Regions from separate parts of the Caballeronia sp. LZ034LL genome, predicted to be linked through region 2. Evidence: predicted binding sites of a transcription regulator. Region 2 holds the regulator's gene; the other holds the start of a gene.
The links. The regulator FliA, encoded in region 2, starts transcription of late flagellar genes. The targets are predictions, from matches to a motif close to CTAAAGTTTNNNNNNNNNNNGCCGNTA.
Positions count from the first base shown of each region.

Region 1 (12,214 bases), on a different contig from region 2:
GCAAGCACGCGCCGCTTTCCCATCGGACTCGTCTGAATTGTCAATGCATGTGTCCGGGCATAAGGACAATCTCGTGCCGTCTTATGCGCGCAACCGATGCAAAAATAGAACGGCATTTCGTTTTTTCGGCCGCTTACATCCGGTAACATCGCGCGTCTGGCTTTTCAGTCCCCGCTTCCGCCGTTTTACCGAGACGTCGCGTAGCAAGCTGCGCCGCGGCTCTCCGCCGCTTCCCGCAGCGCGGATGGACGGGCGGCGGCTCTCGACTCCGCGCCTGTCCGGTCATCGGCGTCTTCCACACCCGGATCCGCCGCGCGCCCATCCGGCGCACCCGACCCTTCCCGCATCGGGCACAGCCTCGTCCTGCCCGCGCGTCACGCGTGGTCTTTTCACTCACGGGTTTTCTTTCGATGCAGGCAACACCTCTGTCCGACGCCCCGCGCGCGGCCAGCCGCGCCCTCACGCGCGGCGACTACAAGACGCTCACGCTCGCCGCGCTCGGCGGCGCGCTCGAGTTCTACGACTTCATCATTTTCGTGTTCTTCGCACCGGTCATCGGCCAGCTGTTCTTTCCGCCGGCCATTCCTGACTGGCTGCGCCAATTGCAGACTTTCGGCATCTTCGCGGCGGGTTATCTGGCGCGTCCGCTGGGCGGGATCATCATGGCGCACTTCGGCGACCTGCTCGGCCGCAAGCGCATGTTCACGCTTTCCGTGCTGCTCATGTCGGTGCCGACGCTGCTGATGGGCCTGCTGCCCACGTATGCGTCGATCGGCCTGATGGCGCCCGTGCTGCTGCTCCTGTTCCGCGTGATGCAGGGCGCGGCGGTCGGCGGCGAAGTGCCGGGCGCGTGGGTGTTCGTGTCGGAACACGTGCCGGCGCGGCATATCGGCTATGCATGCGGCACGCTGACGGCCGGCCTGACGGCGGGCATCCTGCTCGGCTCGCTGATCGCGACCGGCATCAACAACGCGTTCACGCCCGCCGATGTCGCCGCCTTCGGCTGGCGCCTGCCGTTCCTGCTGGGCGGCCTGTTCGGGCTGTGCTCGGTCTATTTGCGCCGCTGGTTGCACGAGACGCCGGTCTTCGCCGAACTCAAGCTGCGCAAGTCGCTCGCGGCGGAGTTGCCGCTCAAGGCCGTGCTGCGCGACCACGGCCGCGCCGTGATCGTCTCGATGCTGCTCACGTGGATGCTGTCGGCGGCGATCGTCGTCGTGATCCTGATGACGCCGACGCTGCTCCAGAAGCAGTTCCACCTCGCCCCGGCGACTGTCCTGGTGGCAAACTGCGCGGCGACGCTGTTCCTGACGATCGGCTGCGTGCTGGCCGGCGCGATCGCGGGCCGGATCGGCGCGGGCAAGACCATTTTCATCGGCGGCCTGGCGCTGGCGGTGTCGTACTGGATGCTGTTCCGCGAAGTCGCCGTCGATGCCTCCGCGCTCCTGCCGTGGTATTCGGTCGCGGGCTTTTTCGTCGGCGTGATCGGCGCGATTCCGTTCGTGATGGTCAAGTCGTTCCCCGCCGCCGTGCGTTTCTCGGGCATCTCGTTCTCGTACAACGTCGCGTATGCGGTGTTCGGCGGACTGACGCCGATCGTCGTTTCGCTGTTCATGAAGTCGAGCCCGCTCGCGCCCGTGTGGTATGTCGCCACGCTGTGCGTCGTGGGCGCGCTGACGACGCTGTTCATCAAGAACGCCCGTTAAGTTCGGGTTTTACGCGGAAAAATGGCGCACTTGCTGATGCAGTGCGCCATTTTTTCGTCTGCGTGTCCGGTTTTCACGTTTCAAGCCAGCCCGAAACATCGAACGCGCGACGCGCCTACGATGGTCGGCATGAACTCGAACCTTTCCTCCTCCTCTGCGCATCTGTCCGGGCGGCAGAAGCTCGTCGTGACCGCGACCAGCGTCGGCTTTGTCGTGTCCCAGCTGGATGTGTCCATCGTCAATGTCGCGCTGGCGAGCATCGGCCGCGATCTGGGCGCGAGCGTCGCGAGCCTGCAATGGACCGTCGACAGTTATGCGCTCGCGTTTTCCGCGCTGATGCTCTCGGCCGGTTCCCTCGGCGACCGCTTCGGCGCGCGGCGCATGTTCCTCGGCGGATTGCTGCTGTTCGGGCTGGCGTCGCTGGCGTGCGCCTTTTCGGTTGACGCGCCGCAACTGATCGCCGCCCGCGCGGCGCAGGGTGTCGGTGCTGCCGCGATGCTGCCGAACTCGCTCGCCCTGCTCAACGCGGCATGCGGCCACGATCAGCGGTTGCGCGCTCGCGCCGTCGGGCTCTGGACGGCGGCGGGCGCGGTATCGATTGCGTCGGGGCCGATCGTCGGCGGCGTGCTGATCGCGGCCTTCGGCTGGCGCAGCATTTTCTGGGTCAATCTGCCGGTCTGCGCGGCGGGCATCGTGGCGACGTTGCTGTGGGTGCGGGCCGCGCAGCCAAAGAATGCACATGACGCGCGCAGTCTCGACCTGCCGGGGCAGGCGCTCGCTATCGTCGCGCTGGCGGCGCTGGTGGGCGCAGTGATCGAATGGCGGCCGCTCGGGATCGCTCATCCGCTCGTGTGGGGCGGGCTTCTGCTCGCGCTGGCGGCGGGTAGCGGTTTCGTGGCGATCGAACGTCGGAGCGCGTCGCCGATGCTGCCGCTCTCGCTGTTCGCCGAGCGCACCTTCAGCGCGGCGGTGTTGTTCGGTATCGGGGTGAATCTCACCTACTATGGAACGGTGTTCATTCTGAGCTTGTACCTGCAACGCGTGCTCGGCCATACGCCGCTGCAAACGGGCCTGGCGTTCCTGCCGCTGACGGGCGGGTTCCTCATCTCGAACCTGGCGAGCGGACCGGTGGTGGTGCGTTTCGGCTCGCGCGGTCCGATGATCGCGGGTGCGCTGCTCGATGCCGCCGGTTTCATTGCGCTCTGTTTCGTCGATGCGCACACGCCCACGGCCGCCCTGCTCGTGCCGTTCCTGCTGATTCCGACCGGCATGGGGCTCGCGGTGCCCGCGATGACGACCGCCTTGCTCGGCACCGTCGGTCAGCAGCGCGCAGGGACGGCGTCGGCGGTGCTCAACACGGCGCGTCAGGCGGCGGGGGCGATCGGAGTCGCGGCGTTCGGCGCGCTCGCGGGTCACGGGGACGGCGCGGCGGGCGCGGCGCATATCGTCGATGCCGTGCGCTGGTCGGCCGGAATTTCCGTCGCGATCCTGCTGGGGACGGCACTGGTTGCGCGTCAGGTGAGCAATCCGGCGGAGACGGACAGGGACCGTGCGCGCAATGCGCTCTCCAAGAATCTTGAATAAACACGGCAATCGAGACGTGCCTGTCAGCGGGTACGCCTGTTGCAACGATCAAGCGAGACGCCCGGCGCAGTCCTGAACAGAAGTCAGCTGCCTCGGAGCCTGAAGCCATCCAACCTCAAGGAGAAGCTGATGTCGACGCTGCCCCGTTCCCCCGAAGAGCCGTACGAGCCGGATCCCGACGAATTGTTCGATCCCGATGCGGCGCCGAACCCCGACGACCCGGACATGCCCGACGGCCCGGATTCCGCCACGCCGATGGTGCCCGCCGATCCGAAGAACGGCGAACCGCGCCTGTAGCGCCAGGCTGATGAACAATGCCCGCGCGGCTCGATGAACCGCGCGGGCATGTGTGTGTAACCGACTGTTTTAAAGCCTAGAGGCTCGTGGTCTGCACGGCGCCGGTTTCCAGTGCGCGCTCGATGAGCGCTTCCTGCTGGGCCTTGCGAACGGCATCGGCCACGAGCGACGCGGGCGCTTCCACTTCCGCCTTGATCGTGCCGATGATGCCTTCGGCCTGGACGATCACCAGTGACTCCGCCGAATCCGCGCGGCTGATGATGACGCGCGGCGGGCCGCCGCCGTCGGCGATGCTTGCGCAGAACTGCATGCTTTGCCCGCCGATCACTTGCTCGAATGTTTGAATCATCGCTATCTTCCGCGTTGGTTGGACAAAAGCTCACCAGGCTCGAACTGCACGGCCTGCCTTTCTCTCATCGATCCGTCTGCCCCCACTAGGTTCCATTCTGTAAGCCCCTGCGCGCCGGCGCAAGCTCAGCGTCGTGCTTCGGCGAGCCGGCCGAGAACAGCGGCGGTTGCGTCGTCGGCGGGAAACAGGGCTTCGATTGCCAGCTCGGACAAGGTGATGTCGACCGGCGTGCCGAACACCGTGGTCGTGCTGAAGAACGAAAGCATGCCATGCGGCGTGCGCAGACGCAGCGGCACGACCACCGGATCGGGTTCGTGACGCCTGGATTGCGGTGCATGGACGTGCGCGGGCGCGGGATACGCCTCCAGCTCGGCGTGCAGCGCCAGCAGCACCGGATCGCCCGACACCTCCACCTGCCGATGCAGCCGCGCGAGCAGATGCGCGCGCCACTCGTGCCAGTTGTCGATGACGCCGGCGAGGCCGCGCGGGTGCATCGAGAGGCGCAGCGCGTTGACGGGCAGCGCCAGCAAGGCGGCATCGGCGGATGCGATCAGCGGCGGCAGCGCCGCGTTGGCCGCGACGATGTTCCAGTGGCGGTCGATGGCAAGCGCAGGAAACGGCTCGTGGCCTTTCAGCACCAGTTCCACGGCGCGGCGCGCATTGGCCATCTGCGGATCGGCCAGGGCCCGCTCCCGATACAGCGGCGCGTAGCCCGCCGCCATCAGCAGCGTATTGCGCTCGCGCAGCGGCACATCGAGCTGTTCGGCAAGCCGCATCACCATTTCCCGGCTCGGCAGCGCACGCCCCGATTCGACGAAGCTCAGATGCCGCGTGGAGACATCGGCCTCGCCGGCCAGGTCGAGCTGGCTCATGCGTCTTCGCTGACGCCATTCGCGCAGCAGCGCGCCGACGGTGGCGTTCGGGCCGGAACGTGCAGGGTCGTCGAAAGCCTGTGCGAGGGTCGAGTTCATGCGGACGATCTTAGTCGAACCGGATGCGCACGTTCCATTACCTGCCGGGTCATCCAGGCTCGACGGCCTCCCGCCCGGGGCACGGATTGCCCGGAACGTAACATTTACGACGCAAACATTTGCGCAGAAAAACTTGCTCCGAAGACCCTTCATTTCCCGTTCTTACCGGCCGTTAAGAGCCTGAACAAGCGAACAATGCGTCGCGAGCCGTGCGCGTCTTTTCTTTAAGCAAGCACGCACGGCCCGCGGCGCGCGGAAAACTGCGGAGAAATCATGTTTGTCATCATCGGATGGGTGGTGGTCATTGGCTCGGTGATCGGGAGCTTCATCGGCGTCGGCGGCCACCTGGCCGCGCTCGTGCAGCCGTTCGAGCTGCTGTGTATTTTCGGGGCGGCGATCGGCGCATTCGTCGTGTCGAATCCGACCGCGACGCTCAAGAAGACCCTGCAATCCATCCCGAAGGCGTTCAAGGGCGGCGGCTATACGAAGGAGAAGTACGTCGCGCTGATCGCCCTGCTGTACGAACTGCTTCAGAAGGCGCGCAAGGAAGGCATGATGGCCCTCGAAGCCGATGTCGACGCGCCCGAATCCAGCCCGCTGTTCCAGAAGTACGAGCACGTGATGGCCGATCATCATCTGCTCGACTTCATCGTCGACTATCTGCGCATGATGTCGGCGGGCAATGTCAACGCGCTCGAGATGCAGGACCTGATGGACGAGGAACTCGAGACGCATCACACCGAAAGTTCGGTTGCGGCCAACGCGATTCAGAAGATGGCCGATGGCCTGCCCGCGTTCGGTATCGTCGCCGCCGTGATGGGCGTGGTGCACACGATGGGTTCGGTGGGCGCGGCGCCCGCCATTCTCGGCGAGATGATCGCGGGCGCGCTGGTCGGCACGTTCCTCGGCATTCTGCTGGCGTACGGCTTCATCGGCCCGCTCGCCGATCTGCTCAATGCAAAGGGCGCTGCCGAAGCGAAACCGTTCCAGTGCGTGAAGTCGGTGCTGCTTGCTTCGATGAACGGTTACGCGCCGACTATCGCGGTGGAATTCGGCCGCAAGGTGCTGTTCACAGCGGACCGTCCGAGCTTCAAGGAACTGGACGACGCGGTGCGCGCGACCAAGATGCCTAAGTCGGCTTCGTAACTCTATCGCGCACGCAAGAAGGAATTCACTCTCATGGCTGAGAAACCGTCACGCGATCCGTTGCAGTCCGTGCTTGCACCTACCGTGGTCGTGAAGCGCAAGAAGAAGGCGCACGGACATGGGCATCATGGCGGCGCGTGGAAGATCGCCTACGCCGACTTCGTCACCGCGATGATGGCGTTCTTCCTGCTGATGTGGCTGCTTGGGTCGACATCGAAGTACGACAAGGAAGGCATCGAGCAGTATTTCAATACGCCGTTGTCTGCGCTGTTCGGCAACGATGGCGGTGCATCCACGCATACCAGCGTGATTACCGGCGGCGGTCAGGATCTGTCGAGCACGCGTCCTGGCGAAGGCAAGAAGAGCCAGACGCAGCCGGTGCCGCAGACGATCGCGCGGGCGGCTGTCGCCATGGAGGATTTGCAGAAGCTTCAGCAACTGAAGCAGAAGCTGACGGCGCTGATCGAGCAGACCCCGGCATTGCGCGCATTCAAGGATCAGATCCGGATTGCGATCACGAGCGAAGGCTTGCGGATCGAGATCGTGGATTCGCTCAATCGGCCGATGTTCGCTTCCGGCAGTTTCAAGCTTGAAGGTTATGTGACGACGATCTTGACCAACATCGGGGCTTCGCTGAACGACGTGGACAACCGCGTGTCGATCGCGGGACATACGGATGCGGTGCCCTACTCCGGCGGTCAGGCCGGGTATTCGAACTGGGAGCTGTCGAGCGAACGCGCGAATGCGGCGCGGCGCGCGCTGGTGGCCGGCGGGATGAAGGAAAGCAAGGTGCTGCAGGTGCGCGGGCTGGCTGACGTGCTGCCGCTGAACAAGGATGTGGTCGATGAGCCGACTAATCGGCGGATCAGTATTCTCGTTCTTAATAAGGCCGCGGAGCAGGCGTTCTTCAAGGACGGCGGAAGGACGACGGTCGATCAGGGGCAGACGGTTGAGGCCGCGATTCCGGCCGCGGTGGCGGCGAAGTCGAATGGGGCGGTGAATGTGGTGAAGTAGAGCTGCGGCCAACTGGGCCCGCGAATGAAACACGAATTTGGATCGTGTTTCGCTTCGCGGGCTCTTGACCCGACGTGAGTTCACCCCACCCACTCCCCCACCGTCTGCACGACAAGCCAAACATTCGCGGCACTGATCACCACGAACAACCCCCACGCGACCACCTTCATCCAGCACGCGTTGACGAACTCCCCCATGAGCCTTTGATCGCTGGTCATCCGGATAAGCGGATACAACGCAAACGGCAGTTGCAAACTCAACACAACCTGACTCCCCACCAGCAGCTTCCCCACCGCCCCATTCCCGAGCCAATAAACCCCGATCAGCGCAGGAATCAACGCCAGCGCCCGGGTAATGAACCGTCTCTGATAACAAGGAATCTTGAACCTCAAGAACCCTTCCATGATGACCTGCCCCGCAATCGTCCCGGTGAACGTCGAACTCTGCCCGGACGCGAACAGCGTCACCGCGAACAAGACCGCCGCCAACCCTGTCCCCACGATCGGCGCCAGCAGCTTATAAGCGTCCTCGATCTCGGTCACCTGCGTATGCCCGGTCGCATGAAACGCCGACGCCGCCAGGATCAGGATCGCTGCATTGATCATCAACGCGAGAATCAGCGACACGATGGTATCCAGCCGCGACAGCGAAATCGCGGAGCGCAGACTCGATCGGTCCCGCTCGACTACCCGCGTCTGCACGATGGACGAATGCAGATAAAGGTTATGCGGCATCACAGTCGCGCCGAGAATACCGATGGCGAGATAAAGCGGCTCCCGCTGGCTCAATGCATGGATCGAAGGCACGAGCCCGGCCGCCACCGAAGGCCAATGCGGCTTCACGAGCACGAGCTCCACCACATATCCGATCCCGATCGTCGCAATCAGCCCGAGCATGATCGCTTCGAGATCGCGAAAGTTCTTGCCCTTGAGTCCGAGCACGATGAGCGTATCGAACGCCGTCAGCACGACGCCCCAGATCAGCGACACGCCGAAGAGCAAATGAAACGCGAGCGCACCGCCCAGCACTTCGGCCAGATCACACGCAATGATCGACAGCTCGGCCAGCACCCACTGCGCATTCGCCACCGGCTTCGCATAGCGTTCGCGTGACAACTGCGCAAGATCCTTCCCCGTGACGATGCCGAGCCGCATGGCAAGACATTGCAGCACCATCGCCGCGAGACTGGACAGCACGACGACGAACAACAGCCCATAGCCATAACGCGATCCGGCTTCGATATCCGTCGCCCAGTTCCCCGGATCCATGTAGCCGATGGAAATGAGCAAGCCGGGCCCCGCGAATTGCAGCAGCTTCTTCCAGAGTGGCGCGCCGGACGTAACGGCCACGGAGCCTTTGACTTCGGAAGGACAGAACGGCGCGGTGGCCGTAGTCGGCAGATTGAACGGCAATTTATCGATCCCCACTGCGATGCTTGATTGAACCCGGCGCGAACAGCACGTTCGCCCAAGCCGGCGAGTCTATCACCGGCCTTCGACCTTTACAGACCACCTCCCCGCTGCCTTCAACGCACCTTCGACGCCCCTTCACCCACGATTCAGTACGTGTTCCAAACTGACGAAAGCGTCATTTGAACGCCAGCATGTCGTCACCACCCCAAACATAGAATGGGCCCGTGGCCGTGCATGACTTGCACGCATGCGCCGCATTCATCGTCACCACGCTCGAGGAGTCCCCCATGAAACTGATTACCCGCTTCGCGATCGTCGCACTCGCCGCCACTCCACTCGCCGCGCTGGCCCAAACCGATGGACTGACGCGCGCCCAGGTCAAGCAGGACCTGCAACGCGTCGAGCAGGCAGGCTACAACCCGTCCGAACGCGATGCCTTCTACCCCGATAACATCCAGGCCGCCGAAGCCAAGGTGCAGTCGTCGAGCGCCTACGGTGCATCGACCGATGGTTCCTCCGCAGCCGGACAACCCGCCATGCAGCAACCCGCCCAGTAACCAGCAAGCCCACGCTTCATCCCGTCGAGACCCCGCGCGGTTCCCTCCCTCCGCGAGCGTTCCCGCGCCGTCTCGCCGCTCGTCCGCTGCCGGAGATGACCGGCGCACACGCCGTCGTATTCCCGATTCGCAAGCGATGAACGCGCCCTTTCAAACGCTTGCTTTCAAATCGCCTAATCTGACATACGCGCCATATTCACGCCACATTGTCGTTGGCGCGCGGCCACTACCATAGCGTCACGGCAAATCTTCGCCCGCCTAGTCCGTCATTGCGTCCCGCGCGCCGCATGCAAGCTCGCCGCCGCGCCCTTTCCAAGCTCTTCCGAACGACTCAATGTGGATAGTCAACGTTGCGCTGAAGCGGCCCTACACGTTCATCGTGATGGCCATCATGATCCTGCTGGCGACGCCCTTCGTCCTCTTGACGACGCCAGTAGACGTACTCCCTGAGATCGACATACCCGTCGTCAGCATCATCTGGAACTACACCGGCCTTTCCGCGCAGGACATGGCCAACCGCATCACGTCAGTCAACGAACGCAGTCTGACGACCACCGTGAACAACATCGAGCACATCGAATCGCAGTCGCTGCAAGGCATCGCGATCATCAAGCTCTTCCTGCAACCCATGGCGAACATCCAGACCGCGATTGCACAGACCGTCGCGGTCGAACAGGCGCAGTTGAAGCAGATGCCGCCCGGCGCCACGCCGCCGCTCGTCATCAGCTATTCGGCGTCGAGCATCCCGGTGATCCAGCTCGGTCTCTCCAGTCCGAAGCAATCGGAACAGGACCTGAACGACACCGCGCTCAACTTCCTGCGTCCGCAACTCGTGACGATTCCCGGCGCCGCCGTGCCTTATCCGTACGGCGGCAAGAGCCGCGTGATCTCCGTCGATCTCGACACGCGCGCGCTGCTCGCCAAGGGCCTTACGCCCACCGACGTCGTGCAGGCCGTGAACGCCCAGAACCTGATCCTGCCGACCGGCACCGCAAAGATCGGCCCGAAGGAATACACGATCAACATGAACGGCTCGCCCGCCACCGTCGCGGGCCTGAACGACATTCCCGTGCGCACCATCAACGGCGCGACCACCTATCTGCGCGAAGTCGCGCACGTGCGGGCCGGCGCCACCCCGCCGACCCCCCCCCTCCGCCAGGACGGCCATCGCGGCGTGTTGATCTCGGTGCTGAAGAACGGCAACTCGTCGACGCTGTCCATCGTCAACACGCTGAAGGACCTGTTGCCGCAAGCACGCGCCTCGCTGCCGCCCGATCTCAAGATCAGCGCGCTGTTCGACCAGTCGGTCTTCGTCAAGGCGGCCGTGCAGGGCGTGGTGCGTGAAGCGCTGATCGCCGCCGCGCTCACGGCCGCGATGATCCTGCTGTTCCTCGGCAACTGGCGCAGCACCTGCATCATCGCAATCTCGATTCCGCTGTCCATCCTCTCCTCGCTGATCGTGCTGCACGCGCTCGGGCAGACCATCAACATCATGACGCTCGGCGGCCTTGCGCTGGCGGTCGGCATCCTGGTGGACGACGCCACGGTGACCATCGAGAACATCGAGCGCCATCTGCACATGGGCACCGACCTGCACGAAGCCATTCTCGAAGGCGCCGGCGAGATCGCCGTGCCCGCGCTCGTCTCGACACTCTGCATCTGCATCGTGTTCGTGCCGATGTTCTTCCTGACCGGCGTCGCGAAGTTCCTGTTCGTGCCGCTGGCGGAAGCGGTCGTGTTCGCGATGATCGCGTCGTACATTCTCTCGCGCACACTCGTCCCGACGCTCGCCATGCTGCTGATGGGCCACGCCCACGCGCCGGATGCACACGCCCGGCCGAATGTCTTCATACGCCTGCATCGGCGTTTCGACCGCGGCTTCGAGCGCATGCGCGCCGCGTACATCGTGATTCTTTCGACGCTGCTGGTGCGCCGGCGCCTGTTCGGCTCGCTGTTCCTCGGCTTTTGCGTGCTCTCCACGGGCCTCGTGTTCATCCTGGGCGAAGATTTCTTCCCGAGCGTCGATGCCGGCGACATCCGCATGCACATGCGCGCGCCGACCGGCACACGCATCGAGGAAACCGCGCGTCTCGCCGATCAGGTCGAAAACGTCGTGCGTCAAGTGGTGCCGCAGCATGAACTCTCGACGATCCTCGACAACCTCGGCCTGCCCTACAGCGGCATCAACCTGTCCTACAGCAATGCGGGCACCATCGGCACGCTGGATGGCGAGATCCAGGTCGCGCTCACGGCCGATCACGCGCCCACGCAGACCTACATCGACGAACTGCGCGCGCGGCTGCCGCGCCTGTTCCCGGGCGTCGAATTCTTCTTCCAGCCCGCCGACATCGTCACGCAGATCCTGAACTTCGGCCTGCCCGCCGCCATCGACGTGCAGATCCAGGGGCAAAACGGCCAGGCGAATTTCGAAGCCGCGAGCAAGCTGATGAAGCAGATCCGCATGATTCCCGGCAACGTCGATACGCATATCCAGCAGAAGCTGGACGAGCCCGTCATCGATCTGCAAATGGACCGCACGCGTCTGCAACAGCTCAATCTCAATGCGAACAACGTCGCGCAGAACGTGCTCGTGTCGCTGTCGGGCAGTTCGCAGACCGCGCCGGGTTTCTGGTTCAATCCGCGCAACGGCGTCGAGTACAACCTCGCGGTGCAGACGCCGCAGTATCAGGTCTCGTCGATCGACGAACTGCTGCGCACGCCCGTCTCGGCCTCGCTCAACGGCCCCACGCAGCTGCTCGGCAATCTCGTGCGCATCGCGCCGCAAAGCCAGTTCGCGGTGGTCACGCACTACAACATCCGGCCCGTCATCGACCTGTTCGTGAGCGTCGAGGGCCGCGATCTCGGCGGCGTTGCGCGCCAGGTGAATCATCTCGTCGACGAAGCCCGCAAGACGCTTCCGCGCGGCAGCCAGATCGTCGTGCGCGGTCAGGTCGAGACGATGCGCACGTCGTTCTTCGGGCTGGGCATCGGCGTCGCGATGGCCATCGTGCTCGTGTATCTGCTGATCGTCGTGAACTTCCAGTCGTGGATCGACCCGCTCATCATCGTGAGCGCGCTGCCCGCCGCGCTCGCGGGCATCGTCTGGATGCTCTTCCTCACCGGCACGCATCTCTCCGTACCTGCGCTCACCGGCGCGATCATGACGATGGGCGTCGCCACC
Region 1 covers NZ_JARUXR010000004.1:634,626-646,839, reverse strand. The annotation lists gene QCE83_RS30305 (MFS transporter) at 411-1,703, shown strand; gene QCE83_RS30300 (MFS transporter) at 1,833-3,287, shown strand; gene QCE83_RS30295 (hypothetical protein) at 3,417-3,584, shown strand; gene QCE83_RS30290 (hypothetical protein) at 3,661-3,933, opposite strand; gene QCE83_RS30285 (helix-turn-helix transcriptional regulator) at 4,059-4,904, opposite strand; gene motA (flagellar motor stator protein MotA) at 5,178-6,050, shown strand; gene motB (flagellar motor protein MotB) at 6,084-7,064, shown strand; gene QCE83_RS30270 (Nramp family divalent metal transporter) at 7,145-8,476, opposite strand; gene QCE83_RS30265 (DUF4148 domain-containing protein) at 8,764-9,033, shown strand; gene QCE83_RS30260 (efflux RND transporter permease subunit) at 9,368-12,214, shown strand, end outside.
Region 1: a site for FliA is predicted at 5,053-5,079, ahead of motA (flagellar motor stator protein MotA). Genes of this name have one in related genera too.

Region 2 (12,214 bases):
ACGCAGAACACGCGCTCGACGCCGTGATGAACGAGCGCATCGACGACGAGACGGGCGCCGGTGGTCTGGCTTTCGGAAGAGGCGTGAGAAGCAGCGGACATCATGCGATGAAGTCTCCTTGAAATGTCCGGAAACGCCTCGGTTCGATGCCGGAGAGGTGCCGGACGGTGAGCGACGTGCCCTCCAGCTTACGCGTTCGGGCACGCGTTCGGCCACACGCGGTCCGGGAACATTTGCCGGCGGCGGGCGCGCCATGTTCCGGCCCTGAGGTGTCGATCAGCCGTCCATCAGCCGAAATACCCCTTTTTCCCACCCTTTATCCAGCGATGGGCTTAAGGGGAACTTCGCAATAATGGCTTCACTGAAAAGCGGGACCGGCAGGCAGGCAGGCCGGTTCGCTCGCAACGATCGCCGTATCACACCTCATCGGGGGCAAGTTTGAACATTCGTAGATTCATCGGCGCGAACAGCCGTGACGCACTGCGCCAGGTTCGTGAAACGCTCGGTCCCGATGCCGTGGTGTTGTCGAATCGCACGCTGGACGACGGCTCGGTCGAAATCGTCGCGGTGGCGGACAGCGACATCGCTTCGATCTCGCCCGCCGCGCAGGAGCAGGCGGTGCGTTCGGGCGGCGCGTCGCGCGCGGCGCTGGCCGCAGCGGCGGCAGCGATCCCGGTGAAACAGCAGGCAGCCACGAACCCCTACGTGAACGGCGACGTGTTTTCCTCCGTGTTCGGCGCAACGGCCGACGACGAAGACGACTTCGCTTCTTCCGCCGACGACACGTCCCCCACGATGGCCGACACCAACCCGTGGCTGATCGAACACGCGAAGCGTCTGGCGCAACAGGCGTCGATGCCGTCGAACCGCCCGCTCACGCCGTCGGCAGCGATTGCGCGCGGCATGGGCGTGCCGGTGACGACGCTGTCGCAGGCGCCGGTCCAGTCGACCGCCCGGTCGACCGAATTGGAAGCCGGCAAATTTGCGCTGCGTCAGCAGCAGCCGGCCCGCGCCGAAGCGGCGCCGCAGCCGGCCGTGCAGCAGAAGGTCGAAACGCCGGACTGGGCGCGCGAAGCCGCGCAGGTCGCTGCCCGCCGCGCCGCGCACAAGATCAACACGAGCGCGCCGCACGCTGAAACGCCGGCGCCGGCCGCCGCGCCCGCCACGCCGGAAAGCGTCTTCGAAGGCCTGCCCGCGAATGCGGCGGCGGTCGTGACCGAGGCGATCCGCGCGCGCATGCAGCAGGTCGTCAACGACACGGTGATGAACGAACTCTCGTCGATGCGCGAGATGATGGAAGAGCACTTCGCCGGCCTGATGTGGAGCGAGCGCCAGCGCCGCAACCCGACGGGCGGCGCGCTGACCAAGCGCCTGTTCTCGGCCGGTTTCTCGGCGCAGCTCGTGCGCATGGTGATGGACAACATGCCGGAGATGGAGAGTGTCGAAGGCGCGCTCGAATGGGTGCAGCAAGTCCTCGAAAGCAACATTCCGGTGATGGACAGCGAAGACGCGCTGATGGAGCGCGGCGGCGTGTTCGCGCTGATGGGCCCGACGGGCGTCGGCAAGACGACCACCACGGCGAAGCTCGCGGCGCGCTGCGTGATGCGCTTCGGCGCCAGCAAGGTTGCGCTGCTTACCACCGACAGCTACCGGATCGGCGCGCACGAGCAACTGCGCATCTTCGGCAAGATCCTGGGCGTGTCAGTGCACGCGGTGAAGGACGCCGCCGACCTGCAACTGGCGCTGTCCGAATTGCGTAACAAACATATCGTGCTGATCGACACGATCGGCATGAGCCAGCGCGACCGCATGGTCTCCGACCAGATCGCGATGCTGTGCGGCGCGGGCCATCCGGTGCAGCGCATCCTGCTGCTCAACGCGACGAGCCACGGCGACACGCTGAACGAAGTCGTGCAGGCCTACAAGAGCGCGCCGGACCAGCCGCCGCTCGCGGGCTGCATCCTGACCAAGCTCGATGAAGCCACCAATCTCGGCGGCGTGCTCGACACGGTGATCCGCTACAAGCTGCCGGTGCATTACGTCTCGACCGGACAGAAGGTGCCGGAGAACCTGTACGTCGCGACCAAGCGTTTCCTCATCAAGAGCGCGTTCTGCATTCCGCGCGACGGCTCGCCGTTCGTGCCGAACGACGAAGAAGTCCCCGCGCTGCTTTCCGCGCTGTCCGCGCGTGCCTCGACCGACATGCATGGGGTGCACTTTGGATAAGTTCGTGCTCGATCAGGCAGAAGGTCTGCGACGGCTCCTCACGCGAGCTGGCTCGCGTGTGGTGGCGGTTGTGGGCGGCCCGGCGGGAATCGGCTGTACGTCGACGGTGGTGAATCTCGGCGCGGCGCTGTCGGTGCATGGCAAGGATGTGCTCGTGATCGACGAGCATCGCAACGCGGCTTCGGCCAGCCGGCTCGTCGGTATCGAGGATGCCGGCGCCGCCGCCGCGGTTATGACGGGCCGCAGCACGCTCGCGGACGCCGCCGGGCGCACGCCGTTCGGTTTCTCGCTGCTCGCGGCGCCGCGCGATGAACGCATCAGCCATGACGCCGCGCAATGCCGCGCGCTGCTGGATGGTCCGGCGGACATCGTGCTGATCGACGCGCAGCTGGACCGGTATGGCGCGCTCTCGTCGCTCGCGGCGCAGGCGCATGACTTTCTCGTTGTGACGCGGGTAGCCGCGTCGGCGATCACCGAGGCGTATGCGTGCATGAAGCGTCTGCACTACGCCCATGCGATCGGCCAGTTCCGCGTGCTGATCAATCACGTGCAGAACCCGGCCGATGCGGCGGTCGCGTTCGACAACCTGTCGGGCGTCGCAAGCCGGTATCTGGCTGTGTCGCTGGTGCAGGCGGGATATGTGTCCGAGGATGCGCGCGTCGCTCGGGCTAAGGAACTCTCACGCTGCGCAGTCGAAGCGTTCCCGGCCACGGCCGCGGCACGCGACTACCGCGCGATTGCGGCGGAGCTCCTGCACTGGCCGATGCGCCCCGCGCCGTATGCGCGTGCGGCGAACGGCCAGGCGGACGCGCGAATTCCGGTTGGCGACTCTGAGCAGGGCGGACGGGAGACGGCGCATCGTGCAGCCGCGCTTCACGAACTGGCCATGAGCAGCACGGCGTCGATGTGATCAAGATAGGTGACCAAGATGTATAACGCCCAAGGCAAACTCTCACAGTCCGAAACGCTGACGAAATATGCACCGCTCGTTCGCCGGCTGGGGCTTCAGCTCGTCGCCAAGATGCCGGCGAGCGTCGATCTCGACGATCTCATCCAGGCCGGCATGATCGGCTTGCTGGACGCGGCCGGCCGCTACAAGGAAGACCAGGGCGCGCAGTTCGAAACGTATGCGAGCCAGCGGATCCGCGGCGCGATGCTCGACGAACTGCGTGCCAACGACTGGCTGCCGCGCAGCATGCGCAAGACGTCGCGCGAGGTGGAATCGGCGGTGCACAAGGTCGAGCAGAACCTCGGCCGCTCCGCCAGCGAGACGGAAATTGCCGAGCACATGAACATGCCGCTCGACGAGTATCAGTCGATGCTGCAGGACCTGCACGGCGCGCAGCTGATCTATTACGAAGACTTCGACCGTTCCGCCGATGACGAGCCGTTCCTCGACCGCTATTGCGTCGATCGTTCGGATCCGCTGTCCGCGCTGATGGACGACAGCCTGCGCGGCGCGCTGATCGAAGCCATCGACCGGTTGCCGGAACGCGAGAAGCTGCTGATGAGCCTGTACTACGAGCGCGGCCTGAACCTGCGCGAGATCGGTGCGGTGATGGAAGTAAGCGAGTCGCGCGTGTGCCAGCTGCACAGCCAGGCGGTGGCGCGTCTGCGCACGAAGCTGCGCGAACAGGCCTGGACCGGCGCCGAAGCGTGAAACCCGACGCTTGAACGGTGACGCATGACACGGATGGCCCGCAGCGATGCGGGCCATTTTTTTAGCTGGTTTCGAAGTCGTGGGTTTCGGCGAACACGGTCTTGCCGGCGCCCAGACTTTTCGCGCGATACATCGCGCGGTCGGCGGCGCGCAGCACCGTGTTCATGTCGGACGGGCGCGCGATCGTCGCGCCGGACAGCAGGCAGGCGCCGATGCTCGCCGACACCGATACCGCCCGCTCCTGCACTGACGTGATGGCGGCGAGCGCCGAATGGATGCTGTCGGCCACGGCGAGCACCGCCGAGCGGTCCCGCACCTGATGCGCGAGCACGACGAATTCGTCGCCGCCGAGCCGGGCGATGGTGTCGGTCCGGCGCAGTCGCGCCTCGAGCTGATGGGCGAACGATTGCAGCAGCACATCGCCGACGGCGTGCCCGTAGGTGTCGTTCACTTCCTTGAAACCGTCGAGGTCGATCAGCAGCAGGGCCGTGGCGTCATCGGCGTCGTGGCTGGTGGGCGGCGCGGCCATCGCCCGGTTGACGATCTTCTCCAGCGCATAGCGATTCGACAGTCCGGTGAGCGGATCGGTGGACGCCTGGCGCGCGAGATCCAGATTGAGCTTGCCGAGACGGTCGACGAGCACGCTCAGATACACCGATGCCCCCAGCACGCTCAATCCCAGGCCGATCGCGGCCGGCAGATTGGCATGCCACCACGGTTGTCCGAGGCCGAGCGCGATCACCACGATGAGCGCCGTCGCACAGGACACCGCGAGCGTGCGCTTGCCATAGCGGCATCCCGAGCCGATCAGGAACCAGAACATCACCCAGATGAGCGGCAGCGCGCTGGCGCCGCCGGCCGCGAGCGCAAGTCCGAGCAAGGCTTGATCGGCGATGGTCGTGAGCGTGAGGCGCGTCAGGGACGTGGCGCTCGCGCGGCTCACGACGAACAGCGTCAGGGCGCCGTAGGACACATAGAGGGCGACGAGCCGCACGACCATCGAGGCATCGTGTGACGGGCGCCACCACTCGAAGAGGCCATACGCGAGCAGCACTGCTGTCCCCATCCAGACACGAAGCGTGGCCTGCTCCCGTTCGGGACTCCGGTGCCCGGACCCGATGAAAGCCTGGATCCGGCGTGCCGGTTGATGCGCCTGCTCCATATGAACCCCTGGATGGTGATTTCTTGCTGTTATGGTGTGCTGCTGTCTCTTTTTTTGCGGCCCCGTCGCGGGAAGCGGTGCGAAGGTGTTGCATCGGGTTGCACCGTCGCGCGACCCGCTATTCTGCTACTTTTTGCGATTTCGCTGCAGGATCGGTTGGGGAGAATGCGGTGTCTTGAATCCTCCCGCTTTCCGCTTCCTGCTTACGGCTCATGACAATGAACAACAACGCTTCTTCCCTGCAAGGCGAATGGCTGGCGGTCTGCAACAGTGAGGACGTGCCGGAGGGCGGGGCGCGAGGATTCGTCGTCGCGGATGAGCGCATCGTCGTGTGGCGGGACAGTCTCGGTGCAGCGCATGTGTGGCGCGACTACTGTCCGCATCGCGGGGCGCAGCTGTCGCTCGGAACGGTATCGCGCGACTGGATCACCTGTCCTTATCACGGCTGGCGGTATGACATCGAGGGGCAATGTCTGCATATCCCGTCGAATCCCGCACTGCGTCCGCCGAAACGCGCCTGCGCGACGACCTTCGTCAGCGAGGAGAAGTACGGCGTGGTCTGGATGTGTTTCGGCGAGCCCGCGTATGCACTCGACTTCTATCCGGAAGCCGATGTGCCCGGCGGGCGCCGTATCAATCTTGCGCCGCAGACGGTGAGGTCATCGGCACCGAGAGTGGTCGAGAACTTTCTCGACATGGCCCATTTCTCCTTCGTGCACGCGGGGATTCTGGGCGAGCAGGCGCATACCGAGGTGCCTGATTACGAAGTCGTTCCTGTGGATGGCGGACTCGAAGCGCGGCAGTGCCGTTACTGGCAACCGGCCGGCATGCCGGGGCAGGACGACGGCGCGATGATCGACTATGTGTATCGCGTCAGGCGGCCGTTGATTGCGAGCCTCACGAAGATGGCCGCCGGCGGGCAGGGCGCGCTGCACATCATGCTGGTGGCGTCGCCGGTGTCGGAGACGGAAACGCGGGCGTGGCTCGTCTCCATTCATGAAGACGACTCGACGCACAGCGATCGGGAGCTTTATGACTTCAATATGGAGATCCTGATGCAGGACACGCCGATAGTCGAATCGCAATGGCCGAGGTGCTTGCCGCTGGAACTCGATGCGGAGCTGCATCAGAGGTGCGACCGGATGTCGGTGGCTTACCGGAGATGGCTGGCGGAACGGGAGTTCGGGTGGGGGACGACGGGTGGGGCGTAGCGGGAGTCTTGAGATTGGCGCGCCCGGCTGGGATCGAACCAGCAACCCCTGCCTTCGGAGTCGATTTATTACAAACCGCTTCCGTCCAGTCACGTCCTAGATATTTCCTTCAGAGTCGTAAGGTCACTAGTATTTGTGAGCCTCATTGACTCTTCCATACGATCCTCGGCGTGTTGATCGGGTGACGCGTTGCCGATCGTGTACGGCGCGAGTGCGCCGGGTCAAAGCGCATCAATGGCTACGTCTATGAAGAAGATCAAACGTAATCAACGAGGAAAGTTGGAAGCACGGAATGACCGATCGGTAGTCGGCGCAAGTGCATTACGCTGTGACAGCGCAAGGTATGCCGGGGGGCTTGATCGATGGCCAGTTGCCCGCCCGTCAGAACGGGCCGGTCATACTTCAGCCGATGGATGCGGACCGGACCGTTCAGTCGAATATTCGACCTAGAAATTACAACCTTAAAGATCGCCGGCAAATTCACGCAGAAAAAGATAATTGGTACCGCTCAAACGACGACGGTCATCTTCTGTTCGAGAACACGGCCAAAATCAGGCGTCATGGTCAGGCGCACACCGTTACGCGGCGGCGGTCTCCCGTCCAAGCAACTCGAAGTCCGCATGATTCACAAACGGAGCATATCCGTTGCCCCACGGCGCTGTTACTGTACAAAGCAGTCGCATGTCCAGCGGCGCATCGACGTTCACGCACCGGACTGTGACGGAAACGGCTCCAGGATCCTCCGTCAAAAATTTTGTGATGTCTCGCGCGTAGTATTTGGGGCAATAGCCGACGAGATGCGATGGCGGAAGCGTAGACAGGCACAATGCGAATTCATCATGTCCGTTTTGGCAGTCGCGCAAGAGCCGAAGCGTATCGCCTTGCTTGAGGCTCGCAATAGCATCTAGCGAACTCTTCGGAATGTGCCGCAGCGCGCGGGCGAAAAATGAGATCTGGTAACGTCCGTCGGCAGTCCGCTTGGGCTGAGGAAACAATTCGACTGAATCTGTTCCTCTCACGCCTCCGGTCATGGCCAACACATTCAATGGGTCAGAATCCAAGTTAGTCAAACCGATCCACCGAAGGTAATCCCGGTACTCGGGGCGGGACTTCGGAATCACACGATTTGCGAACACCGGGAACAGGGTGCTCGACTCATACGTCGCATGTACATCGCTGAGACGCCCGAACGGATGAAAATTGGGCGCGCGCAACACGCCTCGTGTGTACGCAAACTTGTAGATGCCGTCCACACGGGTTAGCTGACCCACAGGAATCCATTCCCTTGATTCGGCATCTTGCCAAGCGACAAACAGTGTGTCCATCTTCTTCCCCTAAAGGGCCAGCAGCCTTGCGCAGTTGTGCTGCAAAAGCTGCCTGGTGAATTCTTTGGTAACTTCCGTGGCGTGTGTTCCCGGAATTAGATCAACAAGCGACGCAATGACGTCGGGTGTTACCGCACGTAGTTTGTTGAGCCATGCTGCCCCGGCGGCTGGGCGCTGCTTCATGGCATATCCGAAAGCGTCAATGGTCGACAGTGGTTTTGCCTTCTCCGTCGCCATTGGCGGATACAGGCCGGAAGTAGCGCGAGCAACATATGCCGACATCTGCTGACGCGAATCGCGCGTCGTCAAGATCTGTATTCGGCGTTCGTCTGTTTCGTTTCGACCCATGCTCGACCCGTGATCATAGGAAGGGGCAAGATGAACGTCCTTGCCGAATCCACGCACCAATCCCCAGTTCTGATTGTGCCGGTCCTGATTCGCAATCCAAGCGTCGAACATAAGGTATCCGACGAACACGTCAATTGCTGTCTCAATTCCGGGGCAAGCCAAAAAATCCACCGGCGGGCGCACCTCTGACACTGCACGAAAGTACGAGAAGACACGGCTCACTGTGTGGCTTCGGTCCCGGTAAAACTTTGTATCGGCGTCGTCGGCCGCCGCTTCAACCCCGCCAAGCAATTCGTTGCCGTGGATCAAGCGACCGCCATCCGGGACGAAGCTCTTGCTGATGACGCCCGTTCTTTGCCGAAAGTTTGCAAGCTCATAGTACGCGTGGGGCAAACCCACCACAAGGGCGAGCTCCGCAGCTAGCCTTTCAGCCCAGTTCTCGCCGGTGTTCGGACGTCCCTCCTTGAAGAGAGCTCGGCCTAGATGCTCATCCTCGAACCAAAACTTGTACTTCGTCCCAATTTGCTCGGTGATCTCTGCAGCGTCATCAGGAACTGTGAAAACCGCAAACATTAAGCATCTCGCAGAACGGACTGAATAAGTCCGCAAAAAGTCGACGCACAAAAAAGCCCGCCGAGTAGAGCGGGCCAGTCGTTTTCATTACCTCATTGAGATTGGCGCGCCCGGCTGGGATCGAACCAGCAACCCCTGCCTTCGGAGGGCAGTACTCTATCCATTGAGCTACGGGCGCATCGGCGGTGGGCTGCTTATTTACAAGGTAACAAGGCAAGCGGCTCGAAGAAAGCCAGCTGCAAGGCCCACGCGAATCCGAGAGGATACCTGTTTTCCATGACTCCGTCCATCGCGCGGCGCTGCAATCTCGATGCCCGCTTGCGCCTCAAGCATCACACGATTCGGGTAAACGCCCGTCCGGTCGTGCTGTCGCCCTGTGCCGCCGTCCAAACGTTCCGTCTATAATCGACCGAGCCTTTCCCCACGGCTTGTCTCGGCGCACGGTCTGAGCGCCAAGGCAATGCATGCGGTAGCTGTCACGCTGTCACTGAACCGACTCACACCAAAAAACGGGAGACGAGACAAGCATGAGCGAAGCACCCCACGGAGCCCCGATCAAGACGCCCGGTCAACTCATCGTCGCGATCATTGCGGGATTCGGCATTCCAGTCGCCATCATCATTCTGCTCGCCGTCTATGTGAACAACTCGACGCGCACCGGCGCAGGCACCGATATCGAAGCCTCCGTGAAGGAGCGCATCGCGCCCGCCGCCCAGGTCGATGTCCGCGACGCCAATGCCCCGCGCGTCTACAAAACCGGCGAGGACGTCTTCAAGGCCGTCTGCTCCGCCTGTCACGCCGCCGGCACCGCCGGCGCGCCCAAGTTCGGCGATGCCGGTGCGTGGGCGCCGCGCATCAGCGAAGGCTACGACACGCTGTTGCACAACGCGCTCAACGGCAAGGGCGCGATGCCCGCCCGCGGCGGCACGAATCCCGACGACTACAGCGACTTCGAAATCGCGCGCGCTGTCGTCTACATGGCGAACAACGGCGGCGCCAAGTTCGCGGAACCCGCGCAACCGGCGCCGGGCGCCGCGGCAAGCGCAGCGGGCGCTGCTTCCGCACCGGCGGCTGCGAGTTCCAACGACAACGCACAGGCCGCAGCTGCCGTCGCCGCGCTGGCATCGGTGCCGCAGGCCGCACCGGCCCCGGCTGCCGGCGCCCAAAGCGCCGACGCCGCGCAAGCCGGCAAGGCGCTCTACGAGCAGGTCTGCCAGGCGTGTCACGCAGCAGGCGTGCTCGGCGCTCCGAAGTTCGGCGACAAGGCCGCCTGGGCGCCGCGTCTGAAAGAGCCGATGGACACCGTCTACAACTATGCGCTGCACGGCAAGGGCGCGATGCCGCCCAAGGGCGGATCGAACGCGCCGGACGCCGATGTCAAGGCCGCCGTCGACTACATGGTGAACGCGTCGAAGTAAGAGGCCAGGCCGCAAAGCAAGGAACCCTGCGCACGCGAGAGTCGCAGGGTTCTTTTTTTGACTGCACCGAATGAACCCCGGCGCGGGGATCAGCTCTTCTGCAGCATCGCCTTGAGCATCGCCATCCGGTCCTTCGGCGACAGCGGCGCTTCTTCGGCAGTCGGCGGCGGCGCGTCGTCGAGCAGCATCTCGGGAATGAAGCGCGACGGTTCGCACACCACCGTCTCACGCGCCCGCTTGCGCTTCTTGCACCAGTTCAGATGCAGACTGCGCTGCGCCCGCGTGATCGCGACATACATCAGCCGGCGTTCTTCTTCGATGCGCGCATCGTCGACGGGCGTATCGTCGTCCGAGCCGCCGCGATGCGGCATGATGCCTTCCTCGACGCCCACCAAAAACACGTGCGGATACTCCAGTCCCTTCGACGCATGCACCGTCGACAGGCGCACCGCATCCGGATCCTCTTCCTTGCCTTCGAGCATCGACATCAGCGCGACGGTCTGGATCAGTCCGAGCAGGTTCTTGCCTTCGTCGGCGAGACCGTCGGCGGTGTCGAAGCCGGTCTGCTCCGTGCCCAGCGCGGCTTCGGGCTTCGTGCCCTTGCGCTTCAGCCATTCGAGGAACTCGAGCACGTTCTGCCACTTCGACTGCGCCTGCCGTTCATCGTAGGCATCGTAGAGATACGACTCGTAGTGAATGGCCTCCATCATGTCATCGAGGACTTCGGTGGCCGGATCGCGCGCGGCGCGGTCGGACAGCCGGCGAATCCACTCGCAGAACGTGCGCAGCGGCTCGACCTGCCGCGCCGACAGACGCGCCTCGATGCCGCCCATGAACACCGCCTCGAACAGCGACACCTTCGCCGCGCCCGCGAACGCCCCCAGCGCTTCGAGCGTCGTGTTGCCGACACCGCGGCGTGGCGTCGTGATCGCGCGGATGAACGCGGGATCGTCGTCGGGATTCGCGATCAGCCGCAGATACGCGATCAGATCCTTGATCTCGGCCTTGTCGAAGAACGATTGGCCGCCCGACAGCACATACGGAATGCGTTCACGACGCAGCACCTGTTCGAAGATGCGCGCCTGAAAGTTGCCGCGATAGAGAATCGCATAATCGCGGAACTGCGTGCGTCGCTCGAACTTGTGCGCCGAGAGCCGGAACACGACGGATTCCGCCTCGTGCTCTTCGTCGTTGCAGCCGGTGACGGTGATCGTGTCGCCCATGCCGTGCTCGGACCACAACTTCTTCTCGAACAGTTTCGGATTGTTCGCAATGACGTTGTTCGCCGCGGTCAGAATGCGCACCGTCGAGCGATAGTTCTGCTCCAGCTTGATAACGTGCAGCTTCGGAAAGTCCTTGCCGAGCTGCGCGAGATTCTCGATCGTCGCGCCGCGCCAGCCGTAGATGGCCTGATCGTCGTCGCCCACGGCCGTGAACGCGGCGCGCGGCCCGGCCAGCAGCTTCACCAGTTCGTACTGGCAGGTGTTGGTGTCCTGGTACTCGTCGATCAGCAGGTAGCGCAGACGGTTCTGCCACTTGTCGCGCACCTGCTCGTTCTGCGCGAACAGTTGGGCGGGGCGCAGGATCAGATCGTCGAAATCGAGCGCCTGATAGGCATGCAGCGTGGCCGCGTAGCTGCGATAGACGATCGCTGCCTGATGTTCGTCCTCATTGCTGGCGAGCACCGACGCCTGATCGGGCGACACCATCGCGTTCTTCCACAGCGAGATGATCGACTGGATCTTGCGGATCAGCCCCTTGTCCGTGGTACCGAGCTGCTCCTGGACCATGCCGAAGCAATCGTCGGAATCCATGATCGAGAACTGCGGCTTCAGGCCGACGTGCTCCGCCTCCTGCCGCATGATCTGCACGCCGAGCGAGTGAAACGTGCAGATGGTCAACTGATTGACAGGAATCCGACGGCCTTCCTTGCCCGGCGCCGTTAGCGTCTTGCCTTCGAGCAGCTTGGCGGTGCGCTCGCGCATTTCGAGCGCGGCCTTGTTCGTGAACGTCAGCGCGGCGATGTGCCTCGGTTCGAAGCCGCGTCCCTCGATCAGATGCGCGATCTTCTGCGTGATCACGCGTGTCTTGCCGCTGCCTGCGCCGGCGAGCACGAGACAGGGACCATCGAGATAGCGCACGGCTTCGTTTTGCGCGGCGTTCAGACCTGCGGACATCGTTCTGGGCTTTGGATTCTGAGGCGCGCGGCATGCAGCCGGCGCATGGAGGAGTGCGCGATGTTAACACGATGCCAAGCGCCCGGTTCCGGCCCTGCTTACCGTCGACGGGCG
Region 2 covers NZ_JARUXR010000001.1:2,936,432-2,948,645, reverse strand. The annotation lists gene QCE83_RS13600 (thiamine pyrophosphate-binding protein) at 1-101, opposite strand, end outside; gene flhF (flagellar biosynthesis protein FlhF) at 439-2,226, shown strand; gene QCE83_RS13590 (MinD/ParA family protein) at 2,219-3,136, shown strand; gene QCE83_RS13585 (RNA polymerase sigma factor FliA) at 3,155-3,886, shown strand; gene QCE83_RS13580 (GGDEF domain-containing protein) at 3,948-4,952, opposite strand; gene QCE83_RS13575 (aromatic ring-hydroxylating dioxygenase subunit alpha) at 5,267-6,259, shown strand; gene QCE83_RS13570 (HIRAN domain-containing protein) at 6,838-7,584, opposite strand; gene QCE83_RS13565 (HipA domain-containing protein) at 7,594-8,505, opposite strand; tRNA gene QCE83_RS13560 (tRNA-Arg) at 8,608-8,683, opposite strand; gene QCE83_RS13555 (c-type cytochrome) at 9,033-9,923, shown strand; gene QCE83_RS13550 (UvrD-helicase domain-containing protein) at 10,013-12,100, opposite strand.